One region of the Nonomuraea sp. NPDC004354 genome, then DNA from elsewhere that is predicted to be linked to it. Evidence: predicted binding sites of a transcription regulator. Region 1 holds the regulator's gene; each other region holds the start of a gene.
What was found. Region 1 encodes HrcA, which represses chaperone genes, less so after heat shock. Its sites were predicted from a motif close to TTGGCACTCTCNNNNNGAGAGTGCCAA; they were not measured.
Positions count from the first base shown of each region.

Region 2: a site for HrcA is predicted at 7,774-7,800, ahead of groES (co-chaperone GroES). Genes of this name have one in related genera too.
Region 3: a site for HrcA is predicted at 7,286-7,312, ahead of groL (chaperonin GroEL). Genes of this name have one in related genera too.

Region 1 covers NZ_JBSGDV010000001.1:699,108-708,869, forward strand. Annotated here, with positions in the region: gene lepA (translation elongation factor 4) at 1-1,678, shown strand, start outside; gene ACWENQ_RS03275 (hypothetical protein) at 2,172-2,480, shown strand; gene ACWENQ_RS03280 (glycoside hydrolase family 18 protein) at 3,026-4,273, opposite strand; gene hemW (radical SAM family heme chaperone HemW) at 4,399-5,619, shown strand; gene ACWENQ_RS03290 (DUF4870 domain-containing protein) at 6,119-6,982, opposite strand; gene ACWENQ_RS03295 (DUF3097 domain-containing protein) at 6,979-7,785, opposite strand; gene hrcA (heat-inducible transcriptional repressor HrcA) at 8,029-9,033, shown strand; gene dnaJ (molecular chaperone DnaJ) at 9,045-9,762, shown strand, end outside.
Region 2 covers NZ_JBSGDV010000013.1:68,482-78,243, reverse strand. Annotated here, with positions in the region: gene ACWENQ_RS30115 (GuaB3 family IMP dehydrogenase-related protein) at 1-849, opposite strand, end outside; gene guaB (IMP dehydrogenase) at 859-2,343, opposite strand; gene ACWENQ_RS30105 (helix-turn-helix domain-containing protein) at 2,763-3,773, shown strand; gene ACWENQ_RS30100 (DUF5319 domain-containing protein) at 3,802-4,179, shown strand; gene ACWENQ_RS30095 (hypothetical protein) at 4,140-4,289, opposite strand; gene ACWENQ_RS30090 (sigma-70 family RNA polymerase sigma factor) at 4,286-4,924, opposite strand; gene groL (chaperonin GroEL) at 5,599-7,221, opposite strand; gene groES (co-chaperone GroES) at 7,373-7,684, opposite strand; gene ACWENQ_RS30075 (Uma2 family endonuclease) at 7,968-8,591, shown strand; gene ACWENQ_RS30070 (class I SAM-dependent methyltransferase) at 8,603-9,762, shown strand, end outside.
Region 3 covers NZ_JBSGDV010000019.1:25,060-34,821, forward strand. Annotated here, with positions in the region: gene ACWENQ_RS36725 (DUF3263 domain-containing protein) at 1-60, shown strand, start outside; gene otsB (trehalose-phosphatase) at 86-883, shown strand; gene ACWENQ_RS36735 (hypothetical protein) at 894-1,493, shown strand; gene ACWENQ_RS36740 (MFS transporter) at 1,471-2,598, opposite strand; gene ACWENQ_RS36745 (alpha,alpha-trehalose-phosphate synthase (UDP-forming)) at 2,603-4,030, opposite strand; gene ACWENQ_RS36750 (RNA polymerase sigma factor) at 4,054-4,614, shown strand; SAM riboswitch class I at 4,674-4,813, shown strand; gene thrC (threonine synthase) at 4,827-6,059, shown strand; gene ACWENQ_RS36760 (MoaD/ThiS family protein) at 6,117-6,392, shown strand; gene ACWENQ_RS36765 (cold-shock protein) at 6,805-7,005, shown strand; gene groL (chaperonin GroEL) at 7,421-9,049, shown strand; gene ACWENQ_RS36775 (hypothetical protein) at 9,149-9,361, shown strand; gene ACWENQ_RS36780 (HelD family protein) at 9,391-9,762, opposite strand, start outside.

The sequences.
Region 1 (9,762 bases):
CAGGATGGACATCGAGCGCGAACGCGGCATCACGATCAAGTCGCAGGCCGTGCGGCTGCCGTGGAACGGCCACGTCCTCAACATGATCGACACGCCGGGCCACGTCGACTTCACCTACGAGGTCTCGCGGTCGCTGCAGGCGTGCGAGGGCGCGATCCTCCTGGTCGACGCCGCACAGGGCATCGAGGCGCAGACGCTGGCCAACCTCTACCTGGCCATGAACAACGATCTGCACATCATCCCGGTGCTCAACAAGATCGACCTTCCCGCCGCGCAGCCGGAGAAGTTCGCCGAGGAGCTCGCGGGGCTCATCGGCTGCGACCCCTCCGACGTGCTGAGGGTCTCGGGCAAGACAGGCATCGGGGTGAAGGAGCTGCTCGACCACGTCGTGGAGACCGTTCCGGCCCCCGTGGGCGACGCCGACGCGGCGGCGCGCGCGCTGATTTTCGACTCGGTCTACGACACCTACAGGGGCGTCGTCACCTACGTCCGGGTCGTCGACGGCCACCTGGGCAAGCGCGAGCGCATCACCATGATGTCCACGCAGGCCACCCACGAGACGCTCGAGATCGGGGTGATCTCGCCCGAGCCGAAGGTGGCCGAGAAGGGGCTGGGCGTCGGCGAGGTCGGCTACCTCATCACCGGCGTGAAGGACGTGCGCCAGTCGCGGGTCGGCGACACCGTCACCTCGGCCGCGCGTGGTGCCACCGAGATGCTGGCGGGCTACGACCACCCCAGGCCGATGGTGTTCTCCGGGCTCTACCCCATCGACGGCGACGAGTATCCCGAGCTGCGCGAGGCGCTCGACAAGCTGCAGCTCAACGACGCCTCCCTGGTCTACGAGCCGGAGACCTCCGCCGCGCTCGGCTTCGGCTTCCGCGTGGGCTTCCTCGGCCTGCTGCACATGGAGATCATCCGCGAGCGGCTGGAGCGGGAGTTCGGCCTGTCGCTGATCTCCACCGCGCCGAACGTGGTCTACCGGGTCGTCATGGAGGACGGCAAGGAGATCACGGTCACCAACCCGTCGGAGTTCCCGACCGGCGGCAAGATCGCGCAGGTCTTCGAGCCGGTCACCAAGTCCACGATCCTGGCGCCCGCCGAGTTCATCGGCGCGATCATGGAGATCTGCCAGGGCAGGCGCGGCCAGCTCCAGGGCATGGACTACCTGTCGGAAGACCGCGTCGAGATCCGCTACACGCTTCCGCTCGGCGAGATCATCTTCGACTTCTTCGACCAGCTCAAGTCGCGTACCCGCGGCTACGCCTCGCTCGACTACGAGCCCGCCGGCGAGCAGGAGGCCGACCTGGTCAAGGTCGACATCTTGCTGCAGGGCGAGCCGGTCGACGCCTTCAGCGCGATCGTCCACAAGGACAAGGCGTACGGCTACGGCGTCGACATGGCCAAGAAGCTGCGCGAGCTGATCCCACGGCAGCAGTTCGAGGTGCCGATCCAGGCGGCCATCGGCGCGCGCGTGATCGCCCGCGAGAACATCAGGGCGATCAGGAAGGACGTCCTCGCCAAGTGCTACGGCGGTGACATCTCGCGTAAGCGCAAGCTGCTGGAGAAGCAGAAGGAAGGCAAGAAGCGCATGAAGATGGTGGGCAGGGTCGAGGTGCCGCAGGAGGCCTTCGTCGCCGCGCTGTCCACCGAGTCGAGCGCGGACAAGGCCAAGAAGTAGCCACCCGAAGTCGTCACCGAGGTAGTCACCGCACCAGGGCCCGGAGCTCCCCGCTGGAGCACCGGGCCCTGTCGTGTTTCCGGGAGCAGGGGCCTGCGGTGTTTCGGAAACAGGGCCTGCGGTTCTTCCGGAAACAGGGCCCGGTGCTTCCGGAAGCAGAGGTCCGCGGTCTTCCGGAAGCAGAGGTCCGCGGTGCTTCCGGAAACAGGGGCTCGCGGGGTGCGGGGTCGGTGACACCGGTGGGTCCCGTGTGGGTTCCATGTTGGTCCCGTGTGGGGGTGGCCTGGTTCGTTGTCCGAGCAGTCGGTCCGGCCACCCGCCGGCTCCACGGCGCGGGGTTGATCCCGTTGCCGGCCTGAGCTCGTCGCGGGGCGGGATCGGCTGCCGGGGCGGGGCCGGCCGCCGGAGCGGGTGGATCGTGGCGGCCGGTTTTTGTCGGTGCGGTGCCGTAGCTTCTTCTCGGATCGAACACATGTCCGACTGTGGAGGTGGCATGGACGGCGACATCGTCGAGTCCGAGCGGTTCGTCAAGGCCGCCGTGCTGGGTGTGGCGGTGGCCGAGGAGACCCGGCGGCTGTTGCGGCTGCATTTCACGCCGAGCGAGGTGGGCTCCGACGGAAGAGTGCACGTCGAGGTGCCGTATCCCGACTCGGCGGTGGTGGAGGCGGTGCTCGACGTGGCGGCCGAGTGTTTCGGGGAGAAGGGGTCCTCGGTCGAGGAGATGCGGCAGGCCGCGCTGGACAGCCTGTTACAGCTGGCCGGGTTCGACGAGGAGTCGCCGTTGCACCGGCGGGCCTGCTGACCTCGCCTCCCCGGTTCCTACCCGGCAACGCCGTACGCCGGCGGGGCTTCTGACTCCTTCCCGGTTCCGCCCGGCAACGCCGTACGACCGTGTGCGAGGGCGCTCCTCCTTGGCGCGAGAACGCGGGAAGGGGAGAAGGAAGCCGGGTCGGGAGGCAAGGGTTCCCGCCGTACGGGAGCCGGGCCGGGAAGCGAGGGCTTCCGCCGTACGGGAGCCGGGCCGGGAGGCGAGGGCTTCCGCCGTACGGGAGTCGGGCCGGGAAGCGAGGGCTTCCGCCGTACGGGAGTCGGGCCGGGAGGCAAGGGTTCCCGCCGTACGGGAGCCGGGCCGGGAAGCGAGGGCTTCCGCCGTACGGGAGCGAGGCCGTCGGGGGAAGTGCAAGAGTCGCGAGGTCGGGGTGGGGGGTGCGCTCGGGGAAGAGGTGCGGGGCCCGGTCGGTGGAAGGGCTGGTCCTGGGGAACGGGGGAGCGGGGTCGTGGGGACGGTGCGAACCCCTGCGCCGTCCCCACGAGACAGCCCCCGAAGCGCCTACCGTGTCGGCGACGTCACCGGAGCACCTGGTACAGCGCCGAGGTGAGCGAAGCCTTGGCGTCGTCCTGGTCGATGGACCACATCATCGACCCGCCCAACCCCTTGAGCCGGATGTAGGCGGCCTTCTGCGTCATCACCGCGGGATCGTCGTACGACCAGAACTCGTTGCCGTCGTACAGCCACACGGTGCCGGTGCGCAGGTCCCGGTACCGCTTGCCGGGCTTGCTCGCGAGGTCCTTGTAGTCCTCGCTGCCCGCTGCCCACTTGCCGGGCGCGGGTCCCGAGGCGGGTTGGTAGAGGCCGTCGCCGCCCGCGGTGACGCCGGTCCAGCCCTGCCCGTAGGCGGGCACGCCGACGACGATCTTCCGGGCGGGCGCACCGCGCGACAGGTAGTCCCGCACGGTCTGGTCGACGCTGTACCGCACGGGGTTCGGGTCGCGCCGGTCGGTGAGGAGGTTGCCGTTGTGCCCGGTCCGCGACTCCCACGAGCCGCGCAGGTCGTACCCCTGGACGGTGGCGAAGTCGAGCAGCCTGAACACCTTGCGCACCTCGAACCCGGCGTCGATCTTCGCCGCCGATGCCGGCAGGAACGCGGTGAGCTCGGCGGAGCGGGAGTGCGCGGCCATCCGCGACCTGAGTTCGGCCAGGAACAGCGTGAAGTTGCGCTTGTCCTCGGGCCTGGTCACGTTGCCCGGAGCGCCTTCGGAGCCCGGCCACTCCCAGTCGAGGTCGAGACCGTCGAACACACCGGCGCCCGCGCCCGGTTCGAGGCCCGGCAGGTCGCCCTTCAGCCACATGTCGACGCAGGAGGTGGCCAGCTTGGCGCGCGACTCGGGGGTGAGGACGGCGTCGGAGAAGTAGCGGGAGCCCGTCCACCCGCCGAGGGAGAGGAGCACGCGCAGCTTCGGGTGCTTGGCCTTGAGCTTGCGCAGCTGGTTGAGGTTGCCGTTGAGCGCCTGGCCGGGCGCGTCGGCGACGCCGTCCACGCTCTGCTCGGCGGGGACTGGGCGCTGCCAGTCGGCCCAGGGGTCGGCCGAGACGCAGGTGCCGTCCGCGCCGACGAAGCCGAAGGCGTAGTTGATGTGGGTCAGCTTGGCGGCGGCGCCGCTGGTGTCCATGTCCTTGACGTGGAAGTTCCTGCCGTAGACGCCCCACTGGATGAAGTAGGCGACCCGCTTGAACCCGCCGCGGGCCTCGGCGGGCAGCGCCACCGCCGTGAGGCCCAGGACTAAGGAGGAAAGGAGGACGAGGACTCTCTTCACAGGCGTCTCCAGTCGGTTAACTTATAGGAAACTTTCCTTTAAGTTGACCCGGATCGTAGGCCGGTGCGATCGGCGCGTCAATGGGGTGGGCCAGGGTGGTGCGCGGGGCACGGCAGACTGGAAGCGTGCCATCCACCCTTCCCGACGGCGACCCCGCGCCCGCGTCAGGCGAACTGCCCGCGAGCGCGCTGAACGGCCTGGGCGAGCGCCCCTTCGGCTTCTACGTCCACGTCCCCTTCTGCGTGACGCGCTGCGGCTACTGCGACTTCAACACCTACACCGCCGCCGAACTGGGCCCGGGTGCCTCACACCGCGACTACGCCGACACCGCCATCGAGGAGGTACGGCTGGCCCGCCGCGTCCTCGGCGACGCCGACCTGCCCGTCGAGACCGTCTTCTTCGGCGGCGGCACGCCCACCCTGCTCCCCGCGGCGGACCTGGCCAGGATCCTGCGCGCGATCGACGAGGAGTTCGGCCTGGCCGCCGGCGCCGAGGTGACGACCGAGGCCAACCCCGAGTCCGTCGACCCCGCCTACCTGGAACGGCTGCGCGAGGGCGGCTTCAACCGGGTCAGCTTCGGCATGCAGAGCGCCAGGGAGCACGTGCTGAAGATCCTCGACCGGCACCACACCCCCGGACGGGCGGCGCAGGCCGTCCAGGAGGCGAAGCGGGCCGGGTTCGACCACGTGAACCTCGACCTGATCTACAGCACCCCCGGAGAGAGCGACGACGACTGGCGGGCCTCGCTGCGGGCGGCGATCGAGGCCGAGCCCGACCACGTGTCGGCCTACTCGCTCATCGTCGAGGAGGGCACCAGGCTGGCGGCCAGGATCAGGCGCGGCGAGCTGCCGATGCCCGACGACGACGTGGCCGCCGACCGCTACGTCATCGCCGACGAGATGCTGTCGGAGGCGGGCTTCGCCTGGTACGAGGTGTCGAACTGGGCCACCTCCGACGCGGGCCGGTGCCGGCACAACCTGCTCTACTGGACCGGCGGCGACTGGTGGGCGGTCGGGCCCGGCGCGCACAGCCACGTGGGCGGCACCCGCTGGTGGAACGTCAAGCACCCGGCCGCCTACGCCCAGCGCCTGGCCGCGGGCACCTCGCCGGCGCACGCGCGGGAGGTGCTCGGCGCTGACGACCGCGAGGTGGAGCGGCTGATGCTGGAGTTGCGGCTGGCCTCCGGCTATCCGCTGGCCGACGTGGCCGCGAACACCCGTACGGCCGTGGCCAGAGCGATGGGCGACGGGCTGCTGGAGACCGAGCCCTTCAAGGCGGGTCGCATGGTGCTCACCCTGCGGGGCCGGCTGCTGGCCGACGCCCTGATCCGCGACCTGACCATGTGACTCGCGCGGCGAGCCCGCGTCACACGCCATCCGTGCCGGCGAGCTCGCGCCGCACGCCATCCGTACCGGCGGGTGACGGCCGGGTCCGCGCCGCATGCCTTCCGTGCCGGCGGGGGAGCGGCCGGGTGCGCGTCGCATGCCTTGCGTGTCGGCGGGGGGGCGGCCGGGTCCACGCTGCATGCCTTCCATGCCAGCGGGGGAGCGGCCGGGTGCGCGTCGCATGCCTTCCGTGCCGGCGGGGGACGGCCGGGTCTGCGCGGTCCAGGTCGGTCGGTCAGGTGCGGGTGGTCGAAACCGGTCTGGTGCGGGCGGTGCCGGGTGGTCGAGGTGGGTCTGGTGCGGGTGGTGCCGGGCGGTTGATGCCGGTCGGATACCGCGCGCCGGTTCGGGCCGGTTGCGACCGGCCCGTGGAGCAGGCTCGGAAGCCCGTGTGAGGACGAGAAGGCCCCACCGGACACCGACGCCTGCCCACCCGGTCGCCGAGGAGCCCGGCGCACCCTCAGCTGACGAAGTTGATGTTGACGGGATAGCGGTACTTGTCGCCCCGGTTCGCCGCCATGGCCGCCATGATCGCGAAGATCAGCGAGGCGATCCACAGCACGAACATCAGCAGGAAGCCGATCAGCAGGAACGCCAGCACGATGGAGACGATGTACCCGATGAACACGGTGATCTGGAAGTTGAGCGCCTGCGCCGACTGGTCGCGGACGTAGGGGGACTCGTCACGCTTGACCAAGTAGAGGATCAGCGGGCCGACGAAGCCGGTGAGGATGCCGAGCAGGTGGGCGAGCATCGCCATGCTGGTGTCGTCGCTGCCGGGCCGCGGGCCGAACTGGCCGGGCACGTGCGGCGGGCGCGGGTAGCCGGGAGGGCCGTATCCGGGCGAGCCGTAGCCGGGCGGCTGGCCGTAACCCTGGGACGGGCCGTGGCCGGGCGAAGGGCCGTAACCCTGGGGCGGGCCGTAACTCTGGGCGGAGCCGTAACCCTGGGAGGGGTCGTAACCCTGGGCGGAGCCGTAACCCTGCGAGGGGTCGTGACCGCCTGAAGGGGTGCCGTGACCCTGGGGTGCGCTGTAACCGCCGGGCGGCGGGCTGTACCCACCGGAAGGCTGGCCGTAAGCGCCGGGCGGCGGGCCGTACCCGCCGGAAGGCTGGCCGTAAGCGCCGGGCGGCTGGGCGTGCCCGCCGGAGGGCTGGCCATACCCGCCGGAGGGCTGGCCGTGGCCGCCCGCCTGGTCGTGACCCTGGGGAAGGCCGTGACCCTCCGAGGGCGGGCCGCCGGGCTGCGGGCCGGAGCCCGGCAGGTCGGAACGTTCGACGCGTCTGGTGGCGTCGCCGTCCGGCTGCGGATGGTTCTCGCTCATGATGTCTCCGTCACGAAGTCGATCAGCTCTTCGACCCGGCCGAGCAGTGACGGCTCGAGGTCGGCATAGGTGGACACGGCGCCGAGGATCCTGCGCCACGCGTCGGCCGGTTCGAGTCCCCAGCCCAGCGCGGCGATCACGCCCTCCTTCCACGGTAGTCCGCGCGGCACCTCCGGCCACGCGGGGATGCGCAGCACGGACGGCTTGACCGCCTGCCAGATGTCGACGAAGGGGTGCCCGACGACCAGCACGTGCGGGGAGGTGACCTGGGCGGCGATGCGGCTCTCCTTCGAGCCGGGAACCAGGTGGTCGACCAGCACGCCGAGCCTGCGCCCCGGTTCCGGCGCGAACTCGGCCACGATGGCGGGCAGGTCGTCCACGCCCTCGAGGTACTCCACGACCACGCCCTCGACCCGCAGGTCGTGACCCCAGATCTTCTCCACGAGCGCGGCGTCGTGCACGCCCTCGACGTAGATGCGGCTCTCCCGCGCGACCCTGGCCCGCAGCCCCTCGACGGCGATCGAGCCGGAGGCGCTGCGCCGGGGACCGGCGGGGGCGGCGGCGGGCCGTACCAGGGTCACGGGCCTGCCCTCCAGCAGGAACGCGGCGGGCGCCAGCGGGAACAGCCGGCGCTTGCCGAAGCGGTCCTCGAGCGTGACCGCCTCCTTGTCGCAGGCCACCACCGCGCCGCAGAACCCGCTGTCGGCGTCCTCCACGACCAGGTCGCGTTCGGCCGGCACGACCGGGATCTTCCCCTTGCCGGGGCGCCGCCAGTTCCCCGCAAGGACGTCACGCTCGTACATGGGGGGACCGTAGCAAATCGCCGTGTCGCAGCGGCGCGCGACGAGAAGGACGCCAGGGCCCCTCTTCGGGGTACCGCCAGGGGGGCGGTGGAACGTCGGTCATGGACAGTATTGTCGGCGTACGGCTTGCGGCCGGCTTGACTCCGCGTGTTATCGCACCTTGTGGGCGAGAGCCGTACACTTGGCACTCGGGAACACAGAGTGCTAGACCTGTCGTTCCTCAACAGGCAGGGAGGTGAGCACGTGCTCGATGATCGGAAGCTTGCGGTGCTCCGCGCCATTGTCGAGGACTACGTGTCCACCAACGAACCGGTGGGCTCGAAGGCGCTGGCCGAGCGCCACAACCTGAACGTCTCCCCGGCCACGGTCAGGAACGACATGGCGGCGCTGGAGGAGCAGGGCTACATCGCCCAGCCCCACACCAGCGCCGGACGGGTGCCGACGGACAAGGGCTACCGGCTCTTCGTGGACAGGCTGTCGCAGATCAAGCCGCTCTCGGCCGCCGAGCGCAGGGCGATCGAGACGTTCCTCGCCGGTGCGGTCGACCTCGACGACGTGGTCACCCGCACGGTCCGGTTGCTGGCGCAGCTGACCAGACAGGTGGCGGTGGTGCAGTACCCGACGCTGTCGCAGTCGACGGTCCGTCATCTGGAGCTGGTCCCGCTGACCGACAGGCGGGTGATGTTCGTGCTGATCACGAACACCGGCCGGGTCGAGCAGCGCGTCATCGAGCTACCCGAGCCCATCGAGGAGTCGAGGGTCGCGCACCTGCGCGCGGTGCTCAACGCGTGCCTCGACGGCTGCGGGCTCAACAAGGTGCCCGAGCAGGTCGCCGACCTGCCCGAGCGGCTGGCGGTCGAGGACCGGCCGGCGGCGGCGACGATCCTGTCGGTGCTGCTGGAGACCCTGGTCGACCGCCACGACGAGAAGATCGTCTTCGCCGGGGCGGCCAACCTGGCGGGCGCCGACTTCACCACGGGCCTGCGCGACGTGCTCGAGGCGCTGGAGGAGCAGGTCGTGCTCATGCGCCTGCTCGGCGAGACTTCCGACATGCCGACCACGCTCACCGTCAGGATCGGCTCGGAGAACCCCTACACAGGACTGCGTGGCACCTCCCTCGTCGCCACCGGGTACGGTTCCGGGGCCCGCCTCGGCGTGCTCGGTCCCACCCGGATGGACTACCCCGTGACGATGGGCGCTGTACGCGCGGTGGCCCGCTACGTCAGCCAGATCCTGGCTGCATCATAAGAGGTCGATAAGTGGCAAACGACTACTACGGCACCCTCGGGGTGCGCCGTGACGCCAGTCAGGACGAGATCAAGAAGGCGTATCGTCGGCTGGCGCGCGAGCTGCACCCCGATGTGAACCCCGATCCGGCGACCCAGGAGCGCTTCAAGGAGATCACGCAGGCCTACGAGGTCCTGTCCGATCCCAACAAGCGCCAGATGTACGACCTGGGCGCCGACCCCTTCGCGAGCGCGGGCGCGGGTGCCGGAGCCGGCGGATTCGGCGCAGGCTTCCCCTTCAGCGACATCATGGACGCCTTCTTCGGCACGGCGGGCGGCGCCCGAGGCCCCCGCTCGCGCGCCAGGAGAGGGCGCAACGCGACCATCAGGGTCGAGCTCGACCTGCGCGAGGCGGCGTTCGGCACCACCAGGGAGCTCAACGTCGACACGGCCGTGCTGTGCGAGGTGTGCTCCGGTTCGGGCGCCGCTCCCGGCACGCATCCCGACACCTGTGACATGTGTCAGGGGCGCGGTGAGATCTCCCAGGTCACCAGGTCGTTCCTGGGCCAGGTCATGACCTCGCGGCCGTGCCCCCAGTGCGGCGGCTTCGGCTCGATCATCCGCCACCCCTGCCAGGAGTGCTCGGGCGACGGCCGGGTCCGCACCCGCCGTACGATCAAGGTGCGCATCCCCGCGGGCGTCGAGGACGGCACCCACATCCAGCTGGCCGGCGAGGGCGAGGTCGGTCCCG
Region 2 (9,762 bases), on a different contig from region 1:
CATCACCGCGTCGGCCCCGCAGGCGATCGCCTTGGCGATGTCGCCCGAGGTGCCCATGCCGCCGTCGGCGATCACGTGCACGTAGCGGCCACCTGACTCGTCGAGGTAGTCGCGCCGCGCCGCCGCCACGTCGGAGATCGCCGTGGCCATCGGGACGGCGACGCCGAGCACGTTGCGCGTGGTGTGGGAGGCGCCGCCGCCGAAGCCGACCAGCACGCCCGCCGCGCCCGTGCGCATCAGGTGCAGGGCCGCGGTGTAGGTGGCGCACCCGCCCACGATCACCGGCACGTCGAGCTCGTAGATGAACTGCTTGAGGTTCAGCGGCTCGGCCTTGCTCGAGACGTGCTCGGCCGAGACCGTCGTGCCGCGGATCACGAAGATGTCGACGCCCGCGTCGATGACCGTCTTGTGGAACTGCACGGTGCGCTGCGGCGACAGGCGGACCGCGGTGGTCACGCCGGCGTCGCGGATCTCCCGGATCCTGCGCCCGACCAGCTCCTCCTTGATCGGCGCCGTGTAGATCTCCTGGAGCCTGCGCGTGGCCGCCTCGGCGTCGAGCTCGGCGCACTCCTCCAGCAGCGGGCTCGGGTCCTCGTAGCGGGTCCACAGGCCCTCAAGGTCGAGCGGCGCGAGGCCGCCCAGCTTGCCGATCATGATCGCCGTGGCGGGCGAGACGACGCTGTCCATCGGCGCGACCACCACGGGCAGCTCGAACCGGTAGGCGTCGATCTGCCAGGCGATCGAGACCTCCTCCGGGTCGCGCGTGCGCCGCGAGGGCACCAGGCCGATCTCGTCGAGCGCGTAGGCACGGCGGCCGGTCTTGCCGCGGCCGATCTCCACCTGAGTCATCAAAAACAGTTACCTTCTGTGATAGTTCGGGGCTTCGACCGTCATCTGGATGTCGTGCGGGTGGCTCTCCTTGAGACCTGCGGAAGTGATCGGCATGAGCCGGCTGCGCTCGTGCATCTCGTCGATCGTGCGGCACCCGGCGTACCACATGCCCTGGTGGAGACCGCCGACGAGCTGGTAGGTGACCGCCGAGACCGGCCCGCGGTAGGGGACCTGGCCCTCGATGCCCTCGGGGATGTACTTGTCCTCGGAGCCGACCGTGTCCTGGCCGTAGCGGTCCTTGCTGAAGGAGGTGCCGCCGCGCTCGCGGTTGCGGACCGCGCCGAGCGAACCCATCCCCCGGTAGGACTTGAACTGCTTGCCGTTGATGAAGATCAGATCGCCGGGCGACTCCTCGCAGCCGGCGAGCAGGGAGCCGAGCATGACGGTGTCGGCGCCGGCCGCGATGGCCTTGACGATGTCTCCCGAGTACTGCAGGCCGCCGTCGCCGATCAGCGGGACGCCCGCGGGGCCGCAGGCCAGCGACGCCTCGTGGATGGCGGTGATCTGCGGCGCGCCGACGCCCGCCACCACCCGGGTGGTGCAGATCGAGCCGGGGCCCACACCCACCTTGACCGCGTCGGCGCCGGCGTCGATGAGCAGCTGCGCGCCCGCGCGGGTGGCGATGTTGCCGCCGATGACGTCGATGCCGTGGCTGTTGGCCTTGACCTTGGCGATCATGTCGCCGACGCCCTTGGAGTCGCCGTGGGCGGTGTCGACGATGATCACGTCGATGCCCGCGTCGATGAGGGCCTGGGCGCGCTTCTCGGCGTCGCCCGCCACGCCGATGGCCGCGCCGACGACCAGGCGGCCGTCGGCGTCCTTGGTCGACAGCGGGTACTGCTCGCTCTTGGTGAAGTCCTTGATGGTGATGAGGCCGCGCAGCCTGCCCTGGGCATCGACCAGCGGCAGCTTCTCGATCTTGTTGGCCTTCAGCAGCGCGAACGCCTCGTCGCGCGACACCCCGACCGGCGCGGTGACCAGCGGCATCGGGGTCATGACCTCGCGCACGGTCCGGCTCTGGTCGCTCTCGTAACGCATGTCACGGTTGGTGACGATGCCGACCAGCACGCCGTCGGCGTCGGTCACGGGGGCACCGGAGATGCGGTAGTTGGCGCACAGCCGCTCGACGTCGGCGAGGGTGTCGTCGGGCGAGCAGGTCACCGGATTGGTGACCATGCCGGCCTCGGAGCGCTTGACCAGGTCGGCCTGCTGAGCCTGCTCCTCGATGGACAGGTTGCGGTGGAGGATGCCGATGCCGCCCTGGCGGGCCATCGCCACGGCCATGCGCGCCTCGGTCACGGTGTCCATCGCGGCCGAGACCAGCGGGATGGACAGCGTGATGCCGCGCGAGAGCCGGGTTGCCGTGTTGGCATCGCCCGGCTGCATGTCCGAATAAGCGGGAACGAGCAACACGTCATCGAACGTGAGCCCCGTCTCTGTGAACTTGGACATGCCGTGACCCCTCCAGCTGCCATTCATGCTTGTGACAGCCAGTTTAGTGGGTAGGCCCAAAAGGATCAGGGTGGGGATGGAGGACGATGACCCCCACGGTCCGTCGTCCTCCACGCATCGTGAAGTGCCGGAGAACCGGGGCGGTCGGTGATCCGCCCCGGTTCTCCGGCCACCGGCAGCCTCGGACGAGGCGCGGAATGCCACCGGACCCCCCTCCGTGTCCAGGTGGCGGCGCTGTTCGTCCTGCTGGTGCCGACGCTGGGTTAATGCTGCGTTACGCGATGGCACATCGCAATGTGAAAACGTGCAATTGCACGAAGTTGCACGTGGCGCGAAGCAGTCGGCGCAAGGGCGGGACACGGCCCTGCGACCGGGTTATCCTCGCGGCACGCCCGTGTCCCCCCTACGGAGCACCGCACATGCGCAACCACTCCAGCACCACGTCGGACCCTCTCGAGACCCTCGGCCTCGATCCGGGGCAAACCGCGCTCTACACGGCGGTGCTGAGACTGCACCGGGCCACGGTGACCGAGCTCGCCGCGGCCATGGACGGCCCCGCCGACGCCGTCGGCAGGCAGCTCGACGACCTCGTCCGGCTGGGCGTCGTCGACGAGCAGTCGGGCCACTACCTCGCCCGCCACCCGGCCGGCGCCCTCGGCAGGCTCATCGCCCAGCGCCTCGACCTGCTGGCGGAGGAGAGCCGCCGCATCGACTCCGCCCTGTCGTCCATCCGCCACCTGATCCGCGACTACGACGCCGGCCGCGACTACCAGAGCGGGCCCTTTCCCGTCGAGCTGGTCAGCGGCGCCGACATCCTCTACGAGAGCGTGGTCGGCATGGCCGTCCAGGCGCCGCCGATGGACCTGCTCACCGCCATCCCCGACGAGCGCACCATGCTCGACTTCGCCCGCAAGTTCGCCGACCCGTGGGTCGACGCCCAGCAGCGCGAGCTGCTGTCGCTGCGCGCGGTCATCCCGGTCTCGACGCTCACGCTGCCGGGCGTGCGCGACCAGCTGACCCGCTTACTGGCCAGCGGAGGCCAGGTCCGCACGCTCGACCGGGTGCCGAGCTGGTTCATGACCGCGGGGCCCGGGGTGGCGGGGCTGCCCGCCACGTGGGGCGGCAACCTGCCCGACCACGCCTACAACTTCTACGTCGTCCGGGCGCCGATCGTGGTGGGGGTGCTGCACTCGCTGTTCGAGGAGCTGTGGGCGCGGGCCGTACCACTGCCCTGGGGACGCAAGGGCGACGGCATGGTGCAGGTGCTGCGGCTGGCCGCGCAGGGCATGTGCGACGACTCCATCGCGCGCCATCTCGGGGTGTCCGTCCGCACCGTCCGCGCCAGGTTCGCCGACGCCATAGCCGAGCTGGGCGCCCAGTCACGTTTTCACGCGGGCGTGGAGGCCGCGCGACGAGGATGGCTCACCTGAAGGACCCCATCGGTCTTATGGTGGGAAGGTGTTGGAAGATGTGCCACCGGACCCGTTCGCGGACGACCCGAACGATCCCAGCTCGGCCCTGGGCGATCTCGACGACGCCGAGCCGCTGACCGCTGCCGAGCGCGACGAGGCCATCACCGACCTGGCCGACGTCGAGGTCTTCCGCTCCCTGCTGGAGCCGCAGGGAGTGCTGGGCCTGGTCCTCGACTGCCCAGAATGCTCCGAACAGCACTTCTTCGACTGGGACCTGCTGCGCGGCAATCTCCGCCAGATGATCGAGAACGGCCAGCCGCAGGTGCACGAGCCGGCCTTCCATCCGGACCCGTCCGACTACGTCAGCTGGGAGTACGCCAGAGGCTACGTCGACGGCGTCATCGACACCGAAGAGCGACGCTGACCGACGTCCTCCAGCAGCGCCGCGAGCAGCGCGGCGGCCGGATCACCGACGGGCGGCGGCTCGCCCCGTGACAACGCGTCGAGGAGCGCGTCGCTTTCTTCTTCGGTCAAGCGATCGACTCCAGCTCGGCCATCTGCCGGAGCCTGGCCAGCGCCCGATGCTGGGCGACCCTCACCGCACCTGGTGTCATGCCGAGTACATTACCTGTCTCCTCGGCCGACAGCCCCGACACCACCCGCAACAGCAGCAGCTCGCGCTGGTTGTCCGGCAGCCGCGACAGCAGCCTGCGGGCGTGCTCCACCTCGATGTAGCGGACGACCGTCTCCTCCGGCCCCGGCCCCTCGTCGGGCCCGTCGGGCAGATCCTGCGTCGGTACGGCGGAGCGCACCGAACTGCGCAGCGCGTCGGCCACCTTGTGGGAGGCGATCCCGAACACGAAGGAGGCGAACGGCCGGCCCATGTCACGGTAGCGGGGCAGCGCGGACAGCACGGCGATGCAGACTTCCTGCGCCACGTCATCGGCGATGTGATATTGCCCGGAAACCCTCCCCAGTCGCGCACGGCAATAGCGCACCACCATGGGACGGAGCTCCCCGAGCAGAGATTCGATCGCGGTGCGATCCCCCTGGACGGCGAGGCTCGTCAGTTCCCGAAGGTCGGACTCGTCCGCTCGTGCCGGAAGTCTCGACGCAAGCCTTACCCCAATTTTGGCGTCGGCGACGCTTCCCTCGCTCACGTTAGGCATGATGCCCGCACTGATCGTGCCTGTCGTCATAGCGAACGGCTACGGATTGGTCACATTGAAGCGACGATAACGCGGCGTAATCGGTCCGCCACACTAAGGGTTTGGGTGTGTGACGATATTTCAGGCCATTAGCTGAAATGCAGGAAACACGTCAGGCGGGGGGACGCTTTACGAACGTGTTCGGTTTACCGCGAAATAGTTTCCTTTCCGGACAACTTCGCACTCGCCCACCCATCGCCTTTCCGCGAACTCTCCGTCACCACCCCACCGCCGAAACCGCATGACCACCCACCTGCGAGGACGGGTCGTTGCGGCGGGCGTTCCCGCCTCGGCGTGGCCCCTTCCGCCTTCTGTGCGCGGTTCAGGACGTCGGTTCAGGGGGCGTGACGTAACGGCGGCCCGCCCCGTCCCGCTGGAGTGGCGTGGCAGGACGGACCCCGGCCCGTGCCCACGGTGGACGTGGGGGGCTTGCCGTACGGGGACCGTCACCCCGGAGCGGCCCTCGCACAAGGACCGCCTTGCCGTACGGGAGACTGCCACCCCGGAGCGGCCCTCACCGTGCGGCAAGGGACTGCCGCCCCGGGGGCGTCACGTCGCCTGGCAGGGGCGGATCGTCCCAGGAATGCGAAAGGTCCGCGCCCCGGGACGGGACGCGGACCTCAGGTCGACGCAGGTCAGTGGCCGTGGCCGTGACCGTGGCCGTGACCACCGGCGGCCGGGGCCTCCTCCTCGGGCTTGTCCACCACGAGAGCCTCGGTCGTGAGCAACATGCCCGCGATGGACGCGGCGTTCTGGACGGCCGAGCGCGTCACCTTCACGGGGTCGATGACGCCCTGCGCCACCAGGTCGCCGTACTCGCCGGTCGCGGCGTTGAGGCCGTGACCCGCGGACATCTCGGAGACCTTGTGGGTGACGACGTAGCCCTCGAGACCGGCGTTCTCGGCGATCCAGCGGGCCGGCTCGATCAGCGCGCGGCGGACGACGCCCACACCGGTCGCCTCGTCGCCGGACAGACCGAGGTCGTCCAGGTCCTTGGAGACGTGGATGAGCGCGGAGCCACCGCCGGAGACGATGCCCTCCTCGATCGCGGCGCGGGTCGCGGAGATCGCGTCCTCGAGGCGGTGCTTCTTCTCCTTGAGCTCCACCTCGGTGGCCGCGCCGACGCGCAGCACGCAGACGCCGCCGGACAGCTTCGCGAGGCGCTCCTGGAGCTTCTCACGGTCCCAGTCGGAGTCGGACTGCTCGATGGCGAGCTTGATCTCCTTGACGCGGTCCTCGATCGCCTGCGCGTCACCGGCACCGTCCACGATCGTGGTGGCGTCCTTGGTGACGACGACACGGCGGGCGGTGCCGAGCACCTCGAGGCCGACCTGGTCGAGCTTGAGGCCGATCTCCTCGCTGACGACCTGGCCGGCGGTCAGGATCGCGATGTCCTGCAGCATGGCCTTGCGGCGGTCACCGAAGCCGGGGGCCTTGACGGCCACCGAGGTGAAGGTGCCGCGGATCTTGTTGGTCACCAGGACGGCCAGGGCCTCGCCCTCGACGTCCTCGGCGATGACCAGCAGCGCCTTCTTGGTCTGGGCGACCTTCTCCAGCAGCGGCAGGAAGTCGGCGATCGAAGCGATCTTGCCCTGGTGGATCAGGATGTACGGGTCCTCGAGGACCGCTTCCATGCGCTCGGGGTCGGTGACCATGTAGGCCGACAGGTAGCCCTTGTCGAACTGCAGGCCCTCGGTGAACTCGAGCTCCATGCCCATGGCGTTGGACTCTTCGACGGTGATGACACCGTCCTTGCCCACCTTGTCGAACGCCTCGGCGATCAGCTCGCCGATCTTGGCGTCCTGAGCGGAGATCGTCGCGACATTGGCGATCTCCTTCTTGTCCTCGACAGGGCGCGCGGAGGCCAGCAGCTTGTCGCTGACGGCCTTGGCGGCCTGGTCGATGCCGCGCTTGAGCGACAGCGGGGAAGCGCCCGCGGCCACGTTGCGCAGGCCCTCGCGGACCATCGCCTGGGCGAGGACGGTCGCCGTGGTGGTGCCGTCACCGGCGATGTCGTTGGTCTTGGTCGCCACTTCCTTGGCGAGCTGGGCGCCGAGGTTCTCGTACGGCGCCTCGAGCTCGACCTCGCGAGCGATGGTGACGCCGTCGTTGGTGATGGTCGGCGCCCCGAACTTCTTGTCGATGACCACGTTGCGGCCGCGCGGGCCCAGGGTCACCTTCACTGCGTCCGCGAGGGCGTTGACGCCGCGCTCAAGCGCGCGCCGCGCGTCCTCTTCGAACTCCAGGATCTTCGGCATGGGAAAAGTCCTCTCAGCGTCCCATCCGGAGACGTACGAGGGCCGCCGTCGCCTGCCTCAGCCGACGCGTCGGGCAGATGGCGGTCCATCAGGCACGTCCGTTGGCGGTGAAAGCCCCGGGCACTTGGCGGGCCCGGGGCTTTCTCACGGCTTACTTCTCGATGATGGCGAGAACGTCACGGGCGGAGAGCACGAGGTACTCCTCGCCGCCGTACTTGACCTCCGTGCCGCCGTACTTGCTGTAGAGGACGATGTCGCCCTCGCTGACGTCGAGCGGGATGCGCTTCTCGCCGTCCTCGTCCCAGTTGCCCGGGCCCACCGCGAGGACCTTGCCCTCCTGCGGCTTCTCCTTGGCGGTGTCCGGGATGACCAGGCCGGAAGCGGTGGTCTGCTCGGCCTCAAGCGGCTGGACCACAATGCGGTCGCCGAGCGGCTTAACGGGAACCTTAGTGGCGGTCGTCACGATCGGACCTCCCCTTCAGATTTGGATGATCTAGAAGAGGCGACCAGCTGGGCCTGCCGTCGCGGGTGTCAGACCTGCCTCGTCGCACGTTGGCACTCTCAAGGGGAGAGTGCCAACACGAAACAGTATGCAAGCAGGCCTTGCCCGTCAACACGAACCGCTCTGCTCAGCTCAGAGCGATACTCGGGCGCCGGAAAACTCCCCTCCCGGACGACACGGAGCCGCGAAAGGGGGAACACTGGACCACGTGACGACCAGAAACGGCGGTGACGACGACGCTACGATGCGTGACGTGACCAGCACGATGGATGACGTGCGCCACGTCCTCGCCAACTGGCCGTTGCCACCGGAGGGCGGGTGGACGGCCGACGACCTGGACCTGCTCCCCGAGGACGGGCCCCATGGCGAACCGGATCTCTTCAAGCATGTCGAACTCGTCGATGGAGCCCTCCTCCTCATGTCCCCCCAGAGACGCTTCCACGATCTCGTCATTCGCCGCCTCGCCGCGGCTCTCGAAGGCCAGGCCCCTCTGGACCGCGGAATCGCGGCCCAGATGGACGTCACCATCGCGCCCCGCCAGCGCCCCTGCCCCGATCTCGTCGTGATCGACGCCTCCGTCGCGGCCGACCTGGACCGCACGGCCTACACACCCCGTGAGGTCCACCTGGTGGTGGAGGTGGTCTCGCCGGAGTCGGAGCATCGTGACAACCACGTCAAGCCCGGCATCTACGCCGCGGCCGGCATCGAGCACTTCTGGATCGTGAAGGACGAGAACAGCAAGCCCGTCATCCACACCTACGAGCTCGACGAGGTCGTCGGCGCCTACGTCGCCACCGGCATCCACCGCGACCGGCTCGCCGTCTCCGTCCCCTTCCCCATCGACATCACGCTCGACGCCCTGCACTAACGTCGTATGGCGTGGACCACGACGCCTTCCTCGCACTCCTGACACCTCGCGGCCAGAAGGCCCTCGCCGAGGCCGTCGAACTGGCGAGCGGGGACCCCGTCGTGGCCGCGACCAGGCTGCGCAGGACCTACGACGCCGCCCTCACCTCCGCCGCCCTCACCCAGGCGAAGCTGCGGGAGCGGGGCAGGGCGAAGTTCGGCGACGACGCGGCGCTGATGTACTTCACTCCGCACGGGGTCGAGCAGGCCACCCGCCGCGAGGTCGCCGAGCACCGTGCCCGCCGGATCGCCCTCCTCACCGCCAGGCCCGCCGCTCCCGCGTCTCCGCACGAGATCCCCACCACGCCCCAGGGGGCACCACCCCGGCCCGGCTCGCGCCTGCGGGTGGTCGACGTCTGCAGCGGCATCGGCGGCGACCTCGTCGCGCTGGCGCGCGCCGGCTGCGAGGTGGACGCCGTCGACACCGACCCCCTGACCGTCTCCGTCGCGCTGGCCAACGCCGACGCGCTGGGGCTGTCCGACAGGGTCACGGTCCGTACGGCTGACGCCGCCTCCGTGGACCCGGCCGCCTACGACGTCCTGTTCGCCGATCCCGCCCGCCGTACCGCGAAGGGGCGGACCTTCGACCCGAACGCCTACTCCCCCACCTGGCCGGTCATCCTCGACCTGCTCGAGCGGGCACCGGCGGCGTGCCTGAAGGTGGCGCCGGGGATCCCCTACGAGTTCGTCCCGCCGGGCGCCGAGGCCGAGTGGGTCTCGTTCAAGGGCGAGGTCAAGGAGGCCGCCATCTGGACGGGCGCCCTGTCCGGCATGGCCGTGGACGCGGGCCAGGCAGCGACATCCGTGGGTCAAGCGGGGACGGACGCGGGCCAGGCGGGGACGGACGCGGGTGGGCGGGCCGTACCCCGAGCCCGGATCGGCGAGGCGGCGGCGGGCGCCGCGGAGTTCGGCAGGAGGGCCACGTTGCTGCCCGAGGGCGGCACGCTCACCCCCACGGGCGCGCAGGCCCCCGTCGGCCCGGTGGGGCGCTACGTCTACGAGCCGGACGGCGCCGCCATCCGCGCGCATCTGGTCGCCGAGGTGGCCGCCATGGTCAACGGGCGCCTGGCCGACCCGTTGATCGCCTACATCACCGGTGACGATCTCGTCGACACCGTCTGGGCGTCCAGGTA
Region 3 (9,762 bases), on a different contig from region 1:
CGGCTGCGCGCCGCCCGCCAGAAGGAGCGCGCGGCCCGCCGGCTTGGAATGCGCCCCTGACTGCCTGGGTACGGCGAGCCGCGTGATGAGCAATCCAGGAATCCAAGCCATTGTGCGTGATCCGGACGGCGCGGTGATCGGGCTCGACTTCGACGGCACCCTCGCGCCGATCGTGCCCGACCCCCGTGACGCCAGGATCCATCCCGACGCTCCGGCCGTCCTGGTCGAGCTGGGCGGTCTGGTGGGGGCGGTGGTCATCGTGACCGGCCGGCCCGCCGCCACCGTCCTCGAGTACGGCCCGGGGCTGGAGAAGGTCCCAGGGCTGGTCGTGCTCGGTCACTACGGGTTCGAGCGGTGGGAGGGCGGCAGGGTGAGCGCCCCGCCGCCACCGCCCGGTGTCATGCGGGCGAAGGCGGAGCTGCCCCGCATCGTCGACCGCGTCGAGGGCGTCACGATCGAGGACAAGCAGCGGGCGGTGGCCGTGCACACCAGGCGCGCCCCCGATCCGGCCAGGGCGCTGGAGCTGCTGCGCGACCCGCTCGCGAAGCTGGCGGCGGCGCACTCCCTCGTGGTCGAGCCCGGCCGGATGGTGCTCGAGCTGCGGCCACCCGGCATGGACAAGGGCCACGCGCTCGACCTGTTCCTGGCCGAGCGGGTGGCGCGTGCGGTGCTGTTCGCCGGTGACGACCTGGGCGACCTGGCGGCGTTCGGCGCGGTGCGGGGCTCCGGCCTGCCGGGGGTGACGGTGTGCAGCGGCTCGGCCGAGGTGACCGAGCTCGCCGAGCGCGCCGACCTGGTCGTCGACGGGCCCGACGGCGTCGTCGCGCTGCTGGCCGACCTGGTGAAAGCCATCCGCCATTCCGCTGCAACCGGGGCGGACTAGCTTCGCGATCATGCTGATGACACTGGCCGTGACGGCCTCCCTCGCCCTGTCCGGAGCCCCCGCCGGAGCCTCTGCCGGAGCCCCTGCCGGCGCCCCTGCCGGCGCCTTTGCCGGAGCCCCCGCCGGCGCCACGCAGTCGGTGACCTACCGGGGCGCCACGATCACGCTGCCCGCCTCGTGGAAGGTCGAGAAGGCCGACTCCGGCGCCGTCCACGTGATCACCGGGTCCTGCTCCAGGCGCGCCACCGAGTGCCAGGGGTTCTGGCTGATGGGCCCGCAGTACATCCGGTACGCCACCGAGGGAAACCCGTTCCGGGTCGACGAGCCGTACCACCCGAGCAGCGGCGTGATGGAGTGCGTGCGCGACAGGCGCTACTACTCCTCGCCCATGCCGGTCAAGCCGCAGGTGTCGGAGCTCAGGCCGGTCGGTGCCGGGCACAAGGCGTACTACCGGCAGTGGAAGATCACCTGCCACACCCCGAGCGGCAAGCCGACCAGCGTGACCTACCCGCAGCGGATCTGGTACCTGCCCGCGTCGAAGATCCTCGTCGTGGACCAGTGGTCGACGCCGGGGCTGAACGCCGCTCTCACGCGGGCCGTCTGGCGCTGAGCACGCCGGCCGCGGCCAGAGCGGCCAGTACGGGCACCATGAGGAACGCGGTGTGCGTGCCGTACCCGTCGGCGAGGGCGCCGAGCGCGAAGGGCCCGGCGCCCATGGCCAGCCCCGCCCAGACGGGGGCGGCCGCCGCGGCCAGACCGGGGCGGTCGCCGGAGGCGGCGATCACCCCGGCCATCGCCAGCGGGAAGTGCATGGCGGCGCCCAGACCGCTGATCACCAGGCCGGTGTAGGCCACGAGCGGCCTGGTGCCGAGCCAGAACAGCAGCCAGCCGGCTCCGGTCACGGCCAGCGCGCACACCAGCAGGGTCGCGGACGGCAGCAGCAGCGCCAGCCGCGCGCCCGCGAACCTGCCGGCCGCGAGGCCGCCGATGAAGGCGGTCAGCCCCGTGGCCGCGGTCGCCGCGCTCAGCCCCGTACGGCCGGCCAGCAGCTCGGCGCCGAACAGGTTGAAGGAGAACTCGATGGCCACGCAGCAGAACAGCACCGCGCAGGCCACGTGGAAGCGCCAGCTGGGCCGGCCGGTGACCCTGGCCGTGCGCTCCTGCGCCGCCCCCAGCCTGGTCCCGCCCATGGTGAGCGCCAGCAGCCCGGACAGGAGCGGGGTGAGCAGCAGGGCCGCCCGCCAGCCGAGGACCGACTGCGCCGCCAGGCTGACCAGCAGGGTGGCCGCCATGCCGACGACGACGGCGATCGCGTTGGCCTCGCTGATGGCCGCCGGGCCGGTCGGCCCCTGATGGTCGCTGAGGACGGCCATCGCGGTGTAGAGCATGACCGAGCCGAAGCCGCCCGCCAGCGCGAAGCCCGTGAGGGTGCCGGGTAACGCGGGGACCGCCACGACGGTGACGACGCCCACGTTCATGCCCGCCAGGCCGATCCAGACCGTGGCGCGTCTGCCGTACCTGCGGGTGAGGAGGGGGATCGCCGCCCCCGCCGCGATGGTGGCGGCGGCCATGGCGGTGCCGTGCAGGGCGCCGACCGTGGCGGAGACACCGAGGTCGGCGCGCAGCAGGGGCAGGGCGGCGCTGAGGCCGTACATGAACGTCGCGAAGACGGCGAGCTGGAGGTAGACGAGCCAGGTGATCCGGTCTCTGGTCAAGCGGTCAGAGGCAGGCAAGTTGTTCGCCGAGCCATCGTCGCGGTGGCAGCGCGGTGGCGGCGGCCTTGAGCCGCGCGCCGCGCCGTACCCGCTCCTCCTCCGGCATCTCCAGGCCCGCGCGCAGTGCCTCGGCGGTCTCGCAGACGTCGTAGGGGTTGATCACGAGCGCGTGCGCGCCGAGCTCGGCGGCGGCGCCCGCCTCGCGTGAGAGCACCAGCGCGCAGCGCGGGGACAGGATGGGGCCCTCCTTGGCGACCAGGTTCATGCCGTCGCGGATGGGGTTGACCAGCAGCACGTCGGCGAGCCGGTAGGCGGCCAGCGAGCGGGGGTAGTCGTCGTTGACGTTGAGGATCAGGGGGTCCCAGTCCTCGGTGGCGTACTCGTCCTCGATCTCCTTGGCGCAGCGTTGCACAGCGGCAGTGTATTCGCGGTATTCAGGCAGGTCGTGGCGGGATGGGTAGGCGAAGGCGAGGTGCACCACCCGTCCGTGCCACTCGGGGTGGGCGTCCAGGAACTCCCTGTAGGCCAGCAGGCCGCGGACGATGTTCTTCGACAGCTCCGTGCGGTCGATGCGGACGATCAGCCGCCGGTCGCCGACCTGCTCGCGCAGCGCGGCCATGTGCGACTCGACATCGGGCTCGCAGGCCCGCCTCCACAGCGACTCGCCGTCGACGCCGAGACCGTGCACGCCGATGCGGGTGGTGCGGCCGTCGTGGGTGACCGACCGGTCGGCGACCTTGGCGCCCAGCAGGCTCCTGCAGCAGTCCATGAACGCCTCGGCCCATCGCTCGGTCAGGAATCCGGCGTGGTCGGCGCCGAGGATGCCCTCGAGCACCTCGCGCCCGACGTCGTCGGGCAGCAGCGAGAAGTACTCCGGCGGCGCCCACGGCGTGTGGCTGAAATGGGCGATGCGCAGGTCGGGCCGCTCGGCGCGGAGCATCGCGGGGGTGAGCGTCAGGTGGTAGTCCTGCACCATCACCCTGGCCCCGTGACTCGCCTCCTCGGCCAGCGCCATCGCGAACGCGCCGTTGTAGTCGCGGTAGGAGTCCCACTCCCGGGTGAACCTCGTGCCGAAGTGGGGGGCGTTGGGGGTGTCGTACAGCAGGTGGTTGACGAACCAGAGGGTCGAGTTGGCCACCGCGTTGTACGCGCGGTGGAAGGTGGCGGGCGGGATGTCCAGCATGCGCAGCTTGCCGGTGTCATAGCCGGCATGGTCGAGTCGGCCGCCGGGAGCCAGCCGTACGGCGCTGCGGTCGCCGTCGGACAGCGCGGCGCACACCCAGAGCACGCCCTCGTCCCTGACGGCTCCGGAAAGCCCCGACACCAGGCCGCCGCCGCCACGCTTCATGGTCAGCTCGCCGTCGTCGGAGAGGGTGAAGGAGACAGGCCCACGGTTGGAAGCCACAAGAACGCTGTTCACAACATCCACCATGACCCCGAACATAGGATCTCGCTATGGCCCTAGATGAGCTAACCGAGGAACTGGCCCGTTCCGCCGCGGGCGGCGACCATCGCGCGCTTGGCGAGCTCCTGAAGCGGATCGAGCCCGACGTGCTGCGCCACTGCGCCCGCATCCTGCCCTACCACCAGGACGCCGAGGAGGCGTGCCAGGACACCCTGCTCGCGGTGGCCCGCAACATCGGGCGTTTCGAGGGCAGGGCCAGGTTCAGCACCTGGCTGCACATCGTGACGGCCAACTGCGCGCGCACCACCTATCGGTCGCTGAAGCGCAGGGCCGCCGAGCAGACCTCGGACGAACTGCCCGTCCAGAAGCCCGACGTGCGCCGGGTGAGCGTCATCGCGGGTTCGCGGCTCGACCTGCTCGACGCCATGGAGGCGCTGGAGGCCGACAAGCCCGACCTGGCCCAGGCGCTGGTGCTGCGCGACATCGTCCAGCTCGACTACAACGAGGTGGCCGAGCAGCTCGGCATCCCGCTCGGCACCGCCAAGTCGCGGATCCACCAGGCGCGCAAGTACGTCCAGGCCGCGCTGGGTGATACGTATCGTCTCAGTTAGTGAGACGGTCGGTCATGTCGTGAGCATGGCCGGGTATGGTGATTCGCATAACTCCATATTGCTCATCCAGAGGGGTGGAGGGACCGGCCCTGCGAAGCCCCGGCAACCCTCCCGGACTGAGCTCGTGAAGTGACGAGGCCGGCCGGGACAGGTGCCAATTCCGGTCTGTGGCCAAGGTGGTCGCAGACGAAGATGAGGGAAGGCCTCGCTTCATGTCGCTTGACTTCGGTCCTGCTGTCGCTCTGTCCTGCCGCGAGTGCGGCGCACGCTACGACCTCGGCCCCAGCTTCGCGTGTCTGGAGTGTTTCGGCCCGCTCGAGGTGGCCTACTCCTTCGGGTCGGTCTCCCGCGCCGACATCGAGGCAGGACCCGCGAACATCTGGCGCTACCGCTCGCTGCTGCCGGTCCCCGTCGACGTGGCCGGCAAGCAGAACATGAACCCCGGCTGGACGAAGCTCGTCCAGGCCACCAACCTCGGCAAGGTCCTGGGCCTGCGCGACCTGTACGTGAAGGACGACTCGGGCAACCCCACCCACTCCTTCAAGGACCGGGTGGTCGCCATCGCCGTCGAGGCGGCGCGCAACTTCGGCTTCCACACGCTGTCGTGCTCCTCCACCGGCAACCTGGCGGGCGCGGTGACCGCGGCCGCCGCCAGGGCGGGGTTCGAGGCGTGCGTCTTCATCCCCGCGGACCTGGAGCAGGCGAAGATCGCCATGGCCCGGGTCTTCGGCGGCAAGCTGGTCGGCATCCAGGGCACCTACGACGAGGTCAACCGCTTCTGCTCCGAGCTCATCGGCGACCCGCTCGGCGACAAGTGGGGCTTCGTCAACGTCAACCTGCGGCCCTACTACGCCGAGGGCTCCAAGACCCTGGCCTACGAGATCGCCGAGCAGCTCGGGTGGCGGCTGCCCGACCAGATCGTCATCCCGGTGGCCTCCGGGTCGCAGCTCACCAAGATCGACAAGGGCTTCAAGGAGCTGATCGCGCTCGGCCTGGTCGAGGACACCCCTTACAAGATCTTCGGGGCCCAGGCGCTCGGCTGCTCGCCGGTGTCCACGGCCTTCAAGGCGGGCCACGACGTGGTCCAGCCGGTCAAGCCGGACACCATCGCCAAGTCGCTGGCCATCGGCAACCCGGCCGACGGGCCGTACGTGCTCGACATCGCGCGCCGTACCGGCGGGGCCGTCGAGGACGTCACCGACGCCGAGGTGGTGTCGGCCATCAAGCTGCTGGCCTCCACGGAGGGCGTCTTCGCCGAGACCGCGGGCGGCGTGACGGTGGGCGTGCTGAAGAAGCTCGTCGAGACGGGTCAGCTCGACCCCGCGCTGACCACCGTGGTGCTCAACACCGGTGACGGGCTCAAGACGCTCGACGCGATCGCGGACGACGCCACGCCCACGGCCGTGATCAGGCCGTCCCTCGACGCGTTCCGCGCGGCTGTCTGAGCTGTCTGTCTGGGCTGTCTGGGCTGTCTGGGCTGTCTGAAAGGAAAGGTACTAGTCATGAGCGTTTCGGTGCGGATCCCCACCATTCTGCGCACGTACACCGGCGGCAGCTCCGAGGTGAGCGGCGAGGGTGCCACCCTTCGCGAGGTGCTGCAGAAGCTCGACGCCGACTACCCGGGTATCGGCGCGCGCATTTTGGATGAATCGGGCAAGATTCGCCGTTTTGTCAACGTTTATGTCGGCGAAGAGGACGTCCGTTTTGTCGACGGCCTCGAGAGCGCCACTCCCGAGGGAGTGCAGATCTCCATCATCCCGGCCGTGGCCGGCGGCTGACCGTATTCCGGCTTCACGGACGCCCGCGAGGATTGCCTCGCGGGCGTTTTCGTGACTTTTGACCGTTTTCTGAGTGGTGTGGCGGCAATCGCGGGCCCTGTCTCGAGAGTGGCCCGGTGTGGCGGCGCGGACACCCTTCCGTGGCGGTGTCCTGGCCGAAAGTCGCAGGTTGTCCATGCCAGGTGAGAGGGTTTCTTCATCGGAAGATGGAATATTTGACTAACCTTTAGGCCACTACAAGAATGCCCGTCACGAACACCGAGAACGAGTTTGGCGATTGACTCTGTTGTTCTACGGCATGCCACAGGTATGGTCGAGGGCGATCGTCCGGCTGATTTCCCCATAAGTCGTGGCGATCGCGGATCCCGCGAGTGAATGGGCGGGGTCCGGAGCCCAGTAAGAGGAGTCGGAAGTGGCGCAGGGCACCGTCAAGTGGTTCAACGCGGACAAGGGCTACGGCTTCATCGCGGTAGACGGTGGTAAGGATGTATTCGTCCATTACTCAGCGATCTTGATGGACGGCTATCGGGCACTCGAGCAGGGCCAGCGGGTCGAGTTCGAGATAACCCAGGGCCAGAAGGGTCCCCAGGCGGAATCCGTCAGGACTGTCTGAACCAGAACCATCAAGGCACCGGCAGCTCACACGGCGGCGCAGTCCGTGCGGATCTGTCATGTCCTTTTCGTCGATCCGGGCAGGTCCGGTCCGCGTCAGCCGATCGGGCCTGCCCGTCGTACTCTGGAGCCATGGGGCAGGGGGCGGACGGCTCCGCGTGGCCGCGTGACGAAAGCGGCGATGATCGCGAAGCGTTCTCCGCGACGACCCGCGTGCGGGGTTGACCTGGGCGAAAGCGCGCCTCGCTTGCACTCGGCAGGGTAGAGTGCTAAACAGTTCGTTGGCACTCTGGTTATGAGAGTGCCAGACACTGGGATCGAGACGATGGGGTCCGCCGAATGGAGTCGGGCCCATGCCGTCGCGGGCGTCGGCTCGGTCCGCTGCAAGCCACCCTGCATCTGGGAGGTCTAGCCTTATGGCAGCCAAGATGATCGCGTTTGACGAGGACGCCCGGCGCGGTCTCGAGCGCGGTATGAACCAGCTCGCCGACGCCGTCAAGGTGACCCTCGGCCCCAAGGGCCGCAACGTCGTGCTGGAGAAGAAGTGGGGCGCTCCCACGATCACCAACGATGGTGTCTCCATCGCCAAGGAGATCGAGCTCGAGGACCCGTGGGAGAAGATCGGCGCCGAGCTGGTCAAGGAAGTCGCCAAGAAGACGGACGACGTCGCGGGTGACGGCACCACCACCGCCACCGTGCTCGCCCAGGCGCTGGTACGCGAGGGCCTGCGCAACGTCGCCGCCGGCGCCAACCCGATGTCCCTGAAGAAGGGCATCGAGGCCGCCGTCGAGCGCGTCAGCGAGGAGCTCTCCAAGCTGGCCAAGGACGTGGAGACCAAGGAGCAGATCGCCTCCACCGCCTCCATCTCCGCCGGCGACGCCGAGATCGGCAACCTCATCGCCGAGGCGATGGACAAGGTCGGCAAGGAAGGCGTCATCACCGTCGAGGAGAGCAACACCTTCGGCCTCGAGCTCGAGCTCACCGAGGGTATGCGCTTCGACAAGGGCTACGTCTCCGGTTACTTCGTGACCGACCCCGAGCGCATGGAGGCGGTCCTCGAGGACCCCTACATCCTCATCGTCAACTCCAAGGTCTCGGCCAACAAGGACCTGCTGCCGCTGCTCGACAAGGTCGTGCAGGCCGGCAAGCCGCTGCTGATCATCGCTGAGGACATCGAGGGCGAGGCCCTGGCCACCCTGGTCGTCAACAAGATCCGCGGCCTGTTCAAGTCGGTCGCCGTCAAGGCTCCCGGCTTCGGTGACCGCCGCAAGGCCATGCTGGGCGACATCGCCACCCTGACCGGTGGCCAGGTCGTCTCCGAGGAGGTCGGCCTCAAGCTCGAGTCCGCCACCCTCGACCTGCTCGGCCGCGCCCGCAAGGTCGTCGTCACCAAGGACGAGACCACCATCGTCGACGGCGCCGGTGACCCCGAGCAGATCGCCGGCCGGGTCAACGAGATCCGCGCCGAGATCGAGCGCACCGACTCCGACTACGACCGCGAGAAGCTCCAGGAGCGCCTGGCCAAGCTCGCCGGTGGTGTCGCCGTCATCAAGGCCGGTGCCGCGACCGAGGTCGAGCTCAAGGAGCGCAAGCACCGCATCGAGGACGCCGTCCGCAACGCGAAGGCGGCCGTCGAGGAGGGCATCGTCCCCGGCGGTGGCGTGGCCCTGCTGCAGGCCGGCACCAAGGCGTTCGACAAGCTCGAGCTCCAGGGTGACGAGGCCACCGGTGCGGCGATCGTCCGCAAGGCGCTGGAGGAGCCGCTGAAGCAGATCGCGGTCAACGCCGGCCTCGAGGGCGGCGTCGTGGTCGAGCGCGTGCGCAACCTCACCCCGGGTGAGGGCCTCAACGCCGCGTCGGGCGAGTACGTCAACATGTTCGAGGCGGGCATCCTCGACCCGGCCAAGGTGACGCGGTCGGCGCTGCAGAACGCCGCTTCCATCGCGGCGCTGTTCCTGACCACCGAGGCGGTCATCGCCGAGAAGCCGGAGAAGACCCCGGCTGCTCCGGCGGGCATGCCCGGCGGCGGGGACATGGACTTCTAAGTCCTGCCCAAGCTGAAAGGGGCGGCACCCGTTCGCGGGTGGCGCCCCTTTTCGCATGCGTAGCCGCATGCTTTTCAGCATGCTGACTACGTGGACGACATGACTCGTATCACCGTCACCCTGCCGTCGGAGCAGATGGCCGAACTGAAGAAGCTCACCGACAACGTCTCCGGCTATGTGGCCGAAGCGGTGGCCCGCCAGATGCCCGATCATGTCGACGCCTGTGTGGTGACCGGGTGCGGCTCATCGCCTGCTGAGGCGTTCCGCGGGTCCTCAGGGTGCCCTCTCCGGGACGTGGCGGAGAGGGCGTGAGGGCCGGCCGGGGCTGGTCGGGTGGCGCGTCAGGCGGTGGCGAGCTGCGCCGGGAGCGGCTTGGCGTGCAGCACCGTCAGCGAGGTGACCGCGCGGGTGAGCACCACGTACAGCCGGGCCAGACCGCGTGGCTCGGCCTCGACGATGTCCGCCGGCTCCACGACGATGACGTGGTCGTACTCCAGGCCCTTGGCCAGCGTGGCGGGGATGACCAGGAGCCGGTGCTCCTCGGTCGAGTCGGGCCCGAGCAGGGCGTGCGGGACGCCGTCGAGGGAGCGCGACACCGCCTCGGCCATGGCGTCCGGGACGATGACGCCGATCGAGCCCTCCTTGGCGAGCGCGTCACGGACGGCTTCGACCACCTCGCCGCTCTGCCGTACCGTCAGCGAGCCCTGGCCGGG